DNA from 3 places in the Metabacillus indicus genome. Region 3 is predicted to be linked to each of the others. Evidence: riboswitches for the same ligand, from Rfam matches in the RefSeq annotation. Region 3 holds a riboswitch; each other region holds the start of a gene.
The links. Region 3 has a riboswitch for S-adenosylmethionine ahead of ACK1LH_RS18145 (alpha/beta hydrolase). Riboswitches for the same ligand answer to the same signal wherever they lie in the genome.
Positions count from the first base shown of each region.

Region 1: it holds a riboswitch for S-adenosylmethionine, as region 3 does, so the genes downstream of both, ACK1LH_RS04695 (MetQ/NlpA family ABC transporter substrate-binding protein) here and ACK1LH_RS18145 (alpha/beta hydrolase) in region 3, are expected to answer to the same signal.
Region 2: it holds a riboswitch for S-adenosylmethionine, as region 3 does, so the genes downstream of both, ACK1LH_RS05375 (methionine biosynthesis PLP-dependent protein) here and ACK1LH_RS18145 (alpha/beta hydrolase) in region 3, are expected to answer to the same signal.

Region 1 covers NZ_CP176757.1:927,761-931,034, reverse strand. The annotation lists gene ACK1LH_RS04700 (protein adenylyltransferase SelO) at 1-570, opposite strand, end outside; gene ACK1LH_RS04695 (MetQ/NlpA family ABC transporter substrate-binding protein) at 863-1,678, opposite strand; SAM riboswitch class I at 1,746-1,852, opposite strand; gene ACK1LH_RS04690 (phytoene/squalene synthase family protein) at 1,998-2,831, opposite strand; gene ACK1LH_RS04685 (phytoene desaturase family protein) at 2,824-3,274, opposite strand, start outside.
Region 2 covers NZ_CP176757.1:1,067,122-1,070,395, forward strand. The annotation lists gene ACK1LH_RS05365 (carbohydrate ABC transporter permease) at 1-743, shown strand, start outside; gene ACK1LH_RS05370 (carbohydrate ABC transporter permease) at 761-1,570, shown strand; SAM riboswitch class I at 1,650-1,773, shown strand; gene ACK1LH_RS05375 (methionine biosynthesis PLP-dependent protein) at 1,904-3,028, shown strand; gene metC (cystathionine beta-lyase) at 3,015-3,274, shown strand, end outside.
Region 3 covers NZ_CP176757.1:3,536,116-3,539,389, forward strand. The annotation lists gene ACK1LH_RS18135 (methionine ABC transporter ATP-binding protein) at 1-197, opposite strand, end outside; SAM riboswitch class I at 461-565, opposite strand; SAM riboswitch class I at 652-757, opposite strand; gene ACK1LH_RS18140 (DUF4395 domain-containing protein) at 823-1,245, opposite strand; SAM riboswitch class I at 1,394-1,500, shown strand; gene ACK1LH_RS18145 (alpha/beta hydrolase) at 1,572-2,342, shown strand; gene ACK1LH_RS18150 (AAA family ATPase) at 2,372-3,106, shown strand; gene ACK1LH_RS18155 (YciI family protein) at 3,212-3,274, opposite strand, start outside.

The sequences.
Region 1 (3,274 bases), 1.5 Mb from region 3:
GTTAGCCGCATACTGGAAGGTGCCAACCCTGATGTGGCTTGAAGCGATCCGGGTCAGAACCGCACCAGGCAAAAATGATTCCCGGATGACAGGGTCTCCCGTTGTGATCACTGCAAGACTCCGTGTCGTCGGGATGCCAAGGCCATGCATGGCTTCACTTATGATGTACTCCCGAAGCATCGGACCAAGAGCAGCCCGGCCATCGCCTCCCCGGGAGAATTTTGTCCTTCCTCCGCCCTTCAGCTGAATATCGATTCGTCTTTCATCCGGCGTCAGGTGTTCACCAATCAGGATTGCCCGGCCGTCGCCAAGCATAGTAAAATGGCCAAATTGATGACCTGCGTATGCTTGTGCAAGCGGCTCTGCACCGTCCGGAATCCGGTTTCCTGCAAAAACGTCCGCATCCTTTTTTAATGTGTCAGCACCGAGCCCGAGAGAAGCAGCCAGTTTTTCATTGAATAGCACAATCTCAGGAGAACTTGCCGGAGCCGGTTTCTGACTGGCAAAAAAGAGTGACGGAAGACGCATGTAGCTGTTGTCAAAGTTCCATCCGCTGGTTAATTTTTTCATCCTGTCTCCTTTTCTATCCTTATTTGGTTATTTTCTGTTATGACTCAATTATTTCAGAGGAAGCGGAATTACTCAAGAAAGAACAAAAGCGCAAGCGCCTTGAACAGATCCGATAGGCAGATAAGAATCCGGCAGAAAAGTCCGGGTTTGACTTTTTTGCTGGATTTGTTCTGACAGAGGATCTAGGCGGTGGAGCTGGACGCAGAACACGTTTTAATGTTTTTTACAGCCCATTTTTTATAATTTCCATCAGAAAAACAGCCCGAAACGGACTGTTTTCATTCTGCTCTATTCATTTCCCTTCCATCCACTCTGGCTTTCCGAATCCTTTAAAATCTTTGTCTATCGCTTTCTCAAACTCGTCTGATTCAACAACGTCTTTAATATCCTCAGCGATTTCAGATTCTGCGTCTTTTGTATTCATCACAACACGATTGCGGTGCACGTCATTCATATTCTCCAGAGTCACCGCATCCGCAAGGTCCATTTTAGCCGCAAGGGCAAAGTTCCCCGGCACGGCAGATAGGTCGGCATCTTCTACAGCTCTTGGAAGCTGCGCAGCTTCAATCGGAAGGAACTTCAGTTTTTTAGGATTCTCTGTCACATCTTTTTCAGATACTTGAAGCGGGCTGACCTCTTCATTTAACTGAATCAGTCCTGCGTCCTTCAGAATATGAAGCGCCCTGGCAGCATTCGTCGGATCGTTCGGAATAGCGACTGACGCGCCATCTTTGACTTCATCAATCTTCTTTACCTTGTCTGAGTACAATCCCATTGGAGCCGTCGGCACTGTGATAATTTCCGAAAGTTCCAGTTTGCTTTGCTCAGCAAATGTTTCCATGTAAATTTTGTGCTGAAAGAGGTTGGCATCGAGTTCATCATTGCCCAGGGCATTATTGGGCTGAATATAATCGTTGAACTGAACCACCTCAACTTCATATCCCTTTTTTTCAAGACCGGGTTTAATAGCCAGTTCCACCATATCTGTGTAGGGACCGGCTGATGCGCCGATTTTAATTTCTTTCTTCTCTCCGTTAGTTTCCTCTGCGCCGCACGCAGACAGGATTCCCGCTCCTGCTACTAATAATGCCAACACCATTTTCTTCATGTCTTTTTCCCCCTAAATAAATAAAAAAATTCCTCCTTCATTCAGAAAGAGGAATCGTATATATGACGACTTATCTTTCAGAATGAAGGACATTCTGCAGGATTTAGCACCGTTCCATTTAAGGAGGTTGCCGGACGTCGCAGGGCCTGTTCCCTCAGTCACTCTTGATAAGCAAGCTATTAAATTGAATAACGTAATCTTATACTGCGTAATGGGTTCTGTCAATCATTATTTTAGAATAATCAAAATAGTGAGATTAACAGACTGCCAAAAAGCACCGTCCCGATGAAGACGGTGCAGCGCTGAGCTGTGTTCAAAATCAGATTTGCGAAAGAATCGCATGTTTTTCTTCACTTGACACAAAATTCCGCTCACCGAACACATTGTAGTCATTCAAGCGGATTTTATTAAGGATTGCACGGTAGAAGTGTCCGGCAGCTTTCACAGGTGCGCGGGAATGCAGAGGATATTCATGCATAGTCAGCATCGCTGTATCGTAATGCTTTTCCGCTTCTGCGGCAAGATGCTCCCACACTCTGATAAATTCAGGGGTTACCTTCTGCTGCTGCAGATCAAATTCGGTCATTTTATGTTTTGCCATTACCTCTTCAGGGACGTAAATGCGGCCGCGTTCGAGATCTTCTCCGATATCCCTGAGGATGTTCGTCAGCTGCATGCCGAGTCCAAGAGCGATAGCCCCTTCGCGAAGAACGTTTGTCTTCTTCGGAGCAAGCACCGGCAAAAGCATGAGGCCGACTGTGCTTGCAACGTGATACGAATAATCAAGCACTTCTTCCATAGACTGATAGCGGATTTTGACAAGATCCATTCCCTGGCCTTTAATCATGTCCCGGAAGGCTTCCACATCCATATCGTAATTGGTGAATGTATCGTGCAGGGCCACCCACATGAAATTATCTTTAGAGTAATCCCCTCTTAGAAAAGAGTCGAATTCAGCCGTGAATTCCATTAACTCTTCACTTGGCCTCTCTCCCTCGTCTACGATGTCATCGACGATTCTGCAGAAGGCGTATACAGCCCACACTGCTTTTCTTTTTTTAGGAGGCAGAAGCGAAAAAGCTTTATAGAAAGTTTTAGAATGATGCCGGATGACTTCTTCACATTGCTGATAGGCCTGTTTTAAATCAACCACTCAGACTCACTCCTTCCCTCTCTTTGTTTTGATGATCGGATAAGATGGCAGAAACCATCAGCTTCGCCCCCTGCATAACGATTGGGATCCCGCCTCCGGGGTGGATCGAAGCTCCTGCTGCATAAACGTTTGTGAGCTTGGATGGTTTAACCTGCGGTCTGAACACGCCGGATTGGAACAAAGTCGGAGCGATGCCGAAGCTTCCTCCCTGAAAGAGTCCTTCCATTTCTTTGTCATCCGGTGTTCTGACTTTTTTCCACTGGATTGACTTTCTGAGACCGGGAAATCCTCTTTCTTCAAGCTGATCAATAACCTTTTCAACAAAACCTTCCTGTTCCCCCCAGTTGATCGAACTGCCTGATGGCACCGGCACAAGTGCATATAAAACGCCGTGGCCCTCGGGTGCAAGTGAGGAATCGATTACAGAAGGATGAAATGCGTAG
Region 2 (3,274 bases), 1.7 Mb from region 3:
ATTTCGTCGGAGTGACCAATTATATCAATCTGGCGACAAATGACTCTATTTTTGCAAAAGCACTTGGAAACAACGTGAAATTCATGCTGTTTGTCGTTGTTTTTCAAACGCTGTTTTCCCTTGTCTTTGCCCTTTTCCTGATTAAAAACACAAGAACCAATGTTTTTTTCAGGGCACTGTTTTTTTTTCCTACGATTCTATCCTCTGTTTCAGTCGCCTTTATCTGGTCGTTTATTTACGATCCAAACCTTGGGCTCCTTAAAACCATTCTTACAGGGCTGCAGCTTGATTTCCTGGCACAGAACTGGCTGGGTGATGAGAAAATCGCCATTTTTTCAATTGCTGTCGTGCAAGTATGGTTTCATACAGGACAGATGATTATTATCTTTGTTGCCGGTCTTCAGAGCATTCCTGCCGATCTTTACGAGGTGGCCAAAATTGAAGGGGCAAGCAGATGGCAGACGTTCAAAAAAGTCACATGGCCGCTTGTTGCTCCCGCAGCAACCATCGTTGTCGCGTACACAACGATACAATCATTTAAAGCGTTCGATCTGATCTTTGCCATGACGCGCGGAGGTCCGAACTATTCAACGGAGATTATCGCAACCCTGATTTACACAACGGCATTCAGGAGCTTTAAATTTGGCTATGCATCAGCAGAATCCGTTATTTTTATGGCCGTCATTGCCTTGATTACGTTTGTGCAGTTTAAGGCATTGCACGCAAACAGGGTCGACTACTGAGGAAAGGGTGACGAACGTTGAAAGGAACAAAGTACGGACTCATATTAATCTACGCAGCCATTATCATCATTCCGATCTTCGCCATCTTTTTAACAACGTTTAAAACGATTGCTGAAATGTATGAAAATGTACTCGGACTGCCTGAACGGTTTTCAGTGTCAAATTACATATCTATTTTTAAAGATCAGTCGATGGGCCTGTATTTTCAGAACAGCTCAATTGTCACACTTGTATCCGTCTTTCTGACGCTGTTTTTTGCAAGCCTGATCGCCTTTGCCATCACGCGGATCGGCGGTGTACTCAGCGCTGCTGTGTTCGGATTTTTCACACTCGGCATGATGATTCCTGCGCAGGTGAACATGATTCCGCTCTATCAGTTGATTTTTCAGCTGAAGCTGACGAACAGTCTCGTGGGACTGATGATCGTCAACATTGCGGCTACCTTGCCTGTTGCTGTTTTCATTCTCACTGGATTCATGAAAACTCTGCCGAAATCGTTGTTTGAAGCAGGATCCATTGACGGCGCCGGGAACTGGCTGATGTACCGCAAAATTGCCCTGCCGCTCTCGCTTCCATCGCTGTCTGCAACAGCCATTTTTCTGTTTGTGATGCACTGGAACGACCTGCTGTACCCTTTGCTTTTCATCACGAAAGATGAATATAAGACCTTGCCGCTTGCTCTGCTTGAATTTCAGGGGGAGTACATGACGAACTATCCGATGCTGTTCACCGGCGTGATGATTGCCTCTGCGCCGCTTATTATTGCCTACATCTTCCTTCAGAAATATTTTATTGCGGGAATGACTGCAGGCTCGGTGAAGGGCTGAGTTTTTTGCCCCAAACCCTTGCATTTATGAAAAAAGTGAGGTAAGGTAATAAAAACATTTAAAAAATTCATACTATTTATTCTTATCCAGAGAGGTGGAGGGTTCTGGCCCTGCGAAACCTCAGCAACCGGAAAAGATCAGGCAGATGCCTGTTCGAACCAAGGTGCTAATTCCAGCAAGCTTGAATGCTTGGGAGATAAGAGGAAGCCAGTTTTGCCGAACCAGCGTCTTCTTCTTATATGAGGAAGGCGCTTTTTATTTTTCCAAAGCATATAAAAAAGCCCGGTCCAGGGCGTGTAAAAGAAGAAATGACAAACAGGATGGTGTTTAATCATGTCGGAACGCATTGAAACAACTTTGGCGCAAATCGGGAATCGCAGTGAAAACATAACGGGAACGGTAAACCCGCCCGTCTACTTTTCAACAGCCTACAGACATAATGGAATCGGGGAATCAACAGGGTTTGATTACATCAGGACAGGAAATCCAACGAGAACAATTTTAGAAAAAGCAATCGCAGATCTTGAGCACGGCGATCAGGGATATGCATTCAGTTCGGGAATGGCAGCCATTCAGACGCTGATGGCCCTGTTTAAAAGCGGGGATGAACTGATTGTCTCTTCCGATTTGTACGGCGGAACATACCGTTTGTTTGAACGGGAATGGCGCAAATACGGCCTTGTTTTCCATTATGCGGATTTTAAAGACGGGGACTGTACAAAGCAGCTGATCAATGACCGCACAAAGGCGATTTTTCTGGAGACTCCGACAAATCCTTTGATGCAGGAAACAGAGGTCAGCGATATAGCCGAAATGGCACGGGAACACAAGCTGCTGCTGATTGTTGATAATACGTTCTACACGCCTATTCTGCAGACGCCGATTTTAGACGGAGCCGATATTGTCATTCACAGTGCTACCAAATATTTGGGCGGACATAACGATGTACTTGCAGGTCTTGTCGTCGCAAAAGGCAAAGAGCTTTGCGAAGAGCTTGCCCAGCACCATAATGCAATCGGCGGCGTGCTCTCCCCATTTGATTCATGGCTTTTGATCCGCGGGATGAAGACACTTGCTTTAAGGATGAATCAGCATGAAAAAAATGCAGGACAGGTTGCAGAATTTTTGGAGAGCCAATCCGAAGTAACGGATGTTTTATACCCGGGAAAAGGCGGAATGCTTTCGTTCAGACTGCAAAAAGAAGAGTGGGTCAATCCATTTTTAAAAGCACTGAAGACGATAACCTTTGCTGAGAGTCTCGGAGGCGTTGAGAGCTTTATCACATATCCGGCCACGCAGACACATATGGATATTCCAGAAGAGATCAGAGCTGCAAACGGCGTATGCAACCGCCTGCTGCGTTTTTCAGTCGGCATTGAACACGCAGGTGACTTGGAGCAGGATCTGCTGCAGGCATTTGAACTTATGAAGGAGGCAGATAAAGTTGAGCAGCGGTAAGTGGACATTCGAGACGAAACTGCTTCACAACAGTCATAAGGCGCAGAAAGATACAGGGGCGGTCAGCGTTCCCATTCATCATTCATCAACGTTTCACCAGTTTGATTTTGACGATTACGGGAAATTCGACTACGGCCGTTCGGGAAATCCGACGCGGGAAACACTTGAGCAGGCCATTACTGAACTTGAAGGCGGAACAAGAGGCTTTGCTTTTGCATCCGGGATGGCAGCGATCTCCACCTGTTT
Region 3 (3,274 bases):
CCATCCACGATGATCTGCCCTGCAGTTGGACGCTCGAGCAGATTCACTGTGCGGATCAGGGTGCTTTTTCCGGCTCCGCTAAAACCGATGACTCCGCATATTTCCCCTTTTTTCACTTCCAAATCAATGCCGTCAAGAGCTTTCACTTCATTGCCGCCGCTCCCGTATACCTTTGTGACACCTTTAAATTCAATCATGTATGTAACCTCCCATTTATTTGCAAGAACAAAAGCGCAAGCGCCTTGGTCAGATCCGATAGGCAGATAAGAATCCGACGGAAAAGTCCAGGTTTGACTTTTTTGACGGATTTGTTCTGACAGAGGATCTAGGCGCTGGAGCTGGACGAGGATAACTTAGTTATGTTATCCACAGACTTTTACTCTTTATAATTTCATTAACAACAAAAAACCCTCTTCTATCCGACAAGAAGAGGGCATGGCATTACGAATCACCGGTTCTCTTCTCATCTCCCAGGCTATCGCCTGCTGGAATTGGCACAGTACTTTTTCGAAAGTCCGCTGCCGAAGCATCATGGGGCCAGTCCCTCCGCTTCTCTGGATAAGAAAATCATGATTTAGTTTTAAACAAAAATAAAAACCTCTCCCTGAAAGACAGGAAGAGGCTGGATCTGCAAAAAAAGACCGTTCGCTCTTCTCATCTCTCAGGCTGCACGCCTGCTGGAGTTGGCACAGTTCTCATAATGAGTCCGCTGCCGAGGTTTCAAAGGGCCATATCCCTCCACCTCTCGTGATAAGAAGCTATATTTTCGATGTGTCTTACTTTACTCCGGTATTTTCTGAAAGTCAACACTTTTTTAAAAAATCAGTTGGACTGTTTAGAAAGTCTGCGGTATTTATACTGCTGCCACTGAAAACGGATAAAGCAGCCGATGCAAAAACCGAGAATCGCGACAAATGCAGCAATGGCAACCATCGCAGTCGCCGCATAGGCTAGCGCCGTCCAGTCAAGCATGTATCCGGCAAACCCAAGGCTCAGGCAGATCACTGCTATCACCTGATTAAACTGCTGCTGATCAAAATCTTCCTGTATATAGGCTGAAGGCTCTTTTTTCAAAAAGGTGCCGGCAGCTTTCATAATCGGGTTTACTTTAAACAGCAGTCCCATAATTCCCGCCGTAAGAGGCACCAGTAAAAAAGCGCCCATGCCGCTGATCAAGAATGCTGCAGCGGATAGCACAATCACCCATTGATTAACTAATACTAAAGGTTTTGGAATGGTTTTCACACTAAAACCCACCTGTCTGATTGGAATATAAGTATTTTACTCCAGGGAACCAATTTTGTGAAGAGGATTGCTTCAGGAAGTGATTGACAGTTATCTCTTCATCATGATAAGATCGTTAAAACCAACTAAACCAATAAGAATTAAATATAATCTATCAAGAGTGAACGAGAGATCTGGCTCCATGACTTCACAGCAGCCGCCGCTTGCCGGAAAGGTGCTCCAACCAGCAAAGCACGATGCTTTGGCCGATAAAGACAAAACCCTCTCTTGTCAGCTGTAAGCAGGAGAGGGTTTTTTAGTTCAGAATTGATTGGGAGGAAATGATGATGACGAAGAAACATGTGCCTGTCCTTGCAGGAGCTGAAAGTTTTTTTCATAAAGGAAATGAGATCGGCATTCTTCTGTGCCACGGATTTGCCGGTACTCCCCAAAGTGTTGGCGAGCTCGGAAAACTGTTGGCCGCAAAGGGATATACCGTTTATGCCCCGCGCCTGAAAGGCCACGGAACCACTCCCCTAGACTTTGAAGACTGCTGCTTTACAGACTGGATTCAAAATATCGAAGAAGCTTATAAAAAGCTTAAAAAAGTGTGCCGCAGAATCTTTGTTGCAGGACAGTCCATGGGCGGAATTTTAGCGGCTCACCTTGCCTGCAGACACCAGGATATTGACGGCCTGATCACCATCAATGCTGCACTCAGTGTTCCGGGCTATGAGGTTTTTCAGCACGAGATCGAACCCCGTTTTATTCCAGAAGGAAAACCGGATATCAAAGCGGACGATATAGAAGAAATTACGTATGAAGCCGTTCCGATTAAAGCCGTACACAACCTGCTGACGCTCATTAAAACAACGAAGCCCGTGCTGTCTGAAGTAACCTGTCCGACCCTGATTTTCAAATCAGAAGAAGACCATGTTGTTCCGGCCTCAAGCTCAGATGTTCTTTTCCATGCCATCTCATCTCCTTTCAAACAGATGGTCAGCCTCACGAATTCCTATCATGTGGCCTCAATGGATTTTGATAAGGACGTCATTGCAGAAAAAACAGCCACCTATATTGAACTTTGCTGCAGCCGGGAGTATAAATTGTCTGTCTGAATCTGCTAAACTGTAGGCAGGTGATGTACATGTTCTTAAAATCAATCAAACTGCTGAAAGAGAATATCCCCTCTTCTAAAAAATATCCCTTTTCCATCCCTGCCATTTCCGGTATGGATGAACTGAGACTGACCAGCCCTGTTACTTTTTTTGTCGGTGAGAACGGCTCGGGCAAATCGACTCTGATGGAGGCCATTGCCTATCAGTGCGGCTTTAACACTGCAGGCGGAAGCCACCATCTCTACAATCCGAGGAGCTCGCAGTCTGACCTTGGCGATTATATTCGGCTCGGGTGGATGCCTAAAGTAAAGAATGGATTCTTTCTCAGAGCAGAATCCTTTTACCAATTTGCCTCCCATCTTGAAGAACTCAGTGAAGACCCTTTATCAGGAGATGTCTTCGGTGCATACGGAGGAAAATCACTGCACGAACAGTCCCACGGCGAGTCGTTTTTGTCCCTTTTCCTGAACCGCTTCGGCAGCAAAGCCATTTATCTGCTTGATGAGCCGGAGGCAGCCCTGTCCCCGTCAAGGCAGCTGACCCTCCTCCGCGTCCTTCACGATTTGACGAAAAACGGAGACACTCAGTTCATTATTGCCACTCATTCCCCTATCCTGCTTGGCTTTCCGGATGCTGACATTCTGAGCTTTGACGATGAACAAATTACAAAAAGGACGTACGAAGATACGGATCACTATCAAATTACGAAATACTTTCTGGAAAACCGGGAGCGGTTTTTGGAGGAGCTATTTAAGGAGGAATAAAGAAAGGGAGCTCCACGGAAATTGGAGTTCCCTTTCTCTTAATCGTTTGGAGTTCCAGCTGTGGGAGCTCCATTCTGTTCACCAGTTACACTTTATCAAGGCAGCTCATTTTTCATTCTTAAAGAAATGAACAGGACGGACTTCTATCCGCCAGCCGAATTCTTCCCC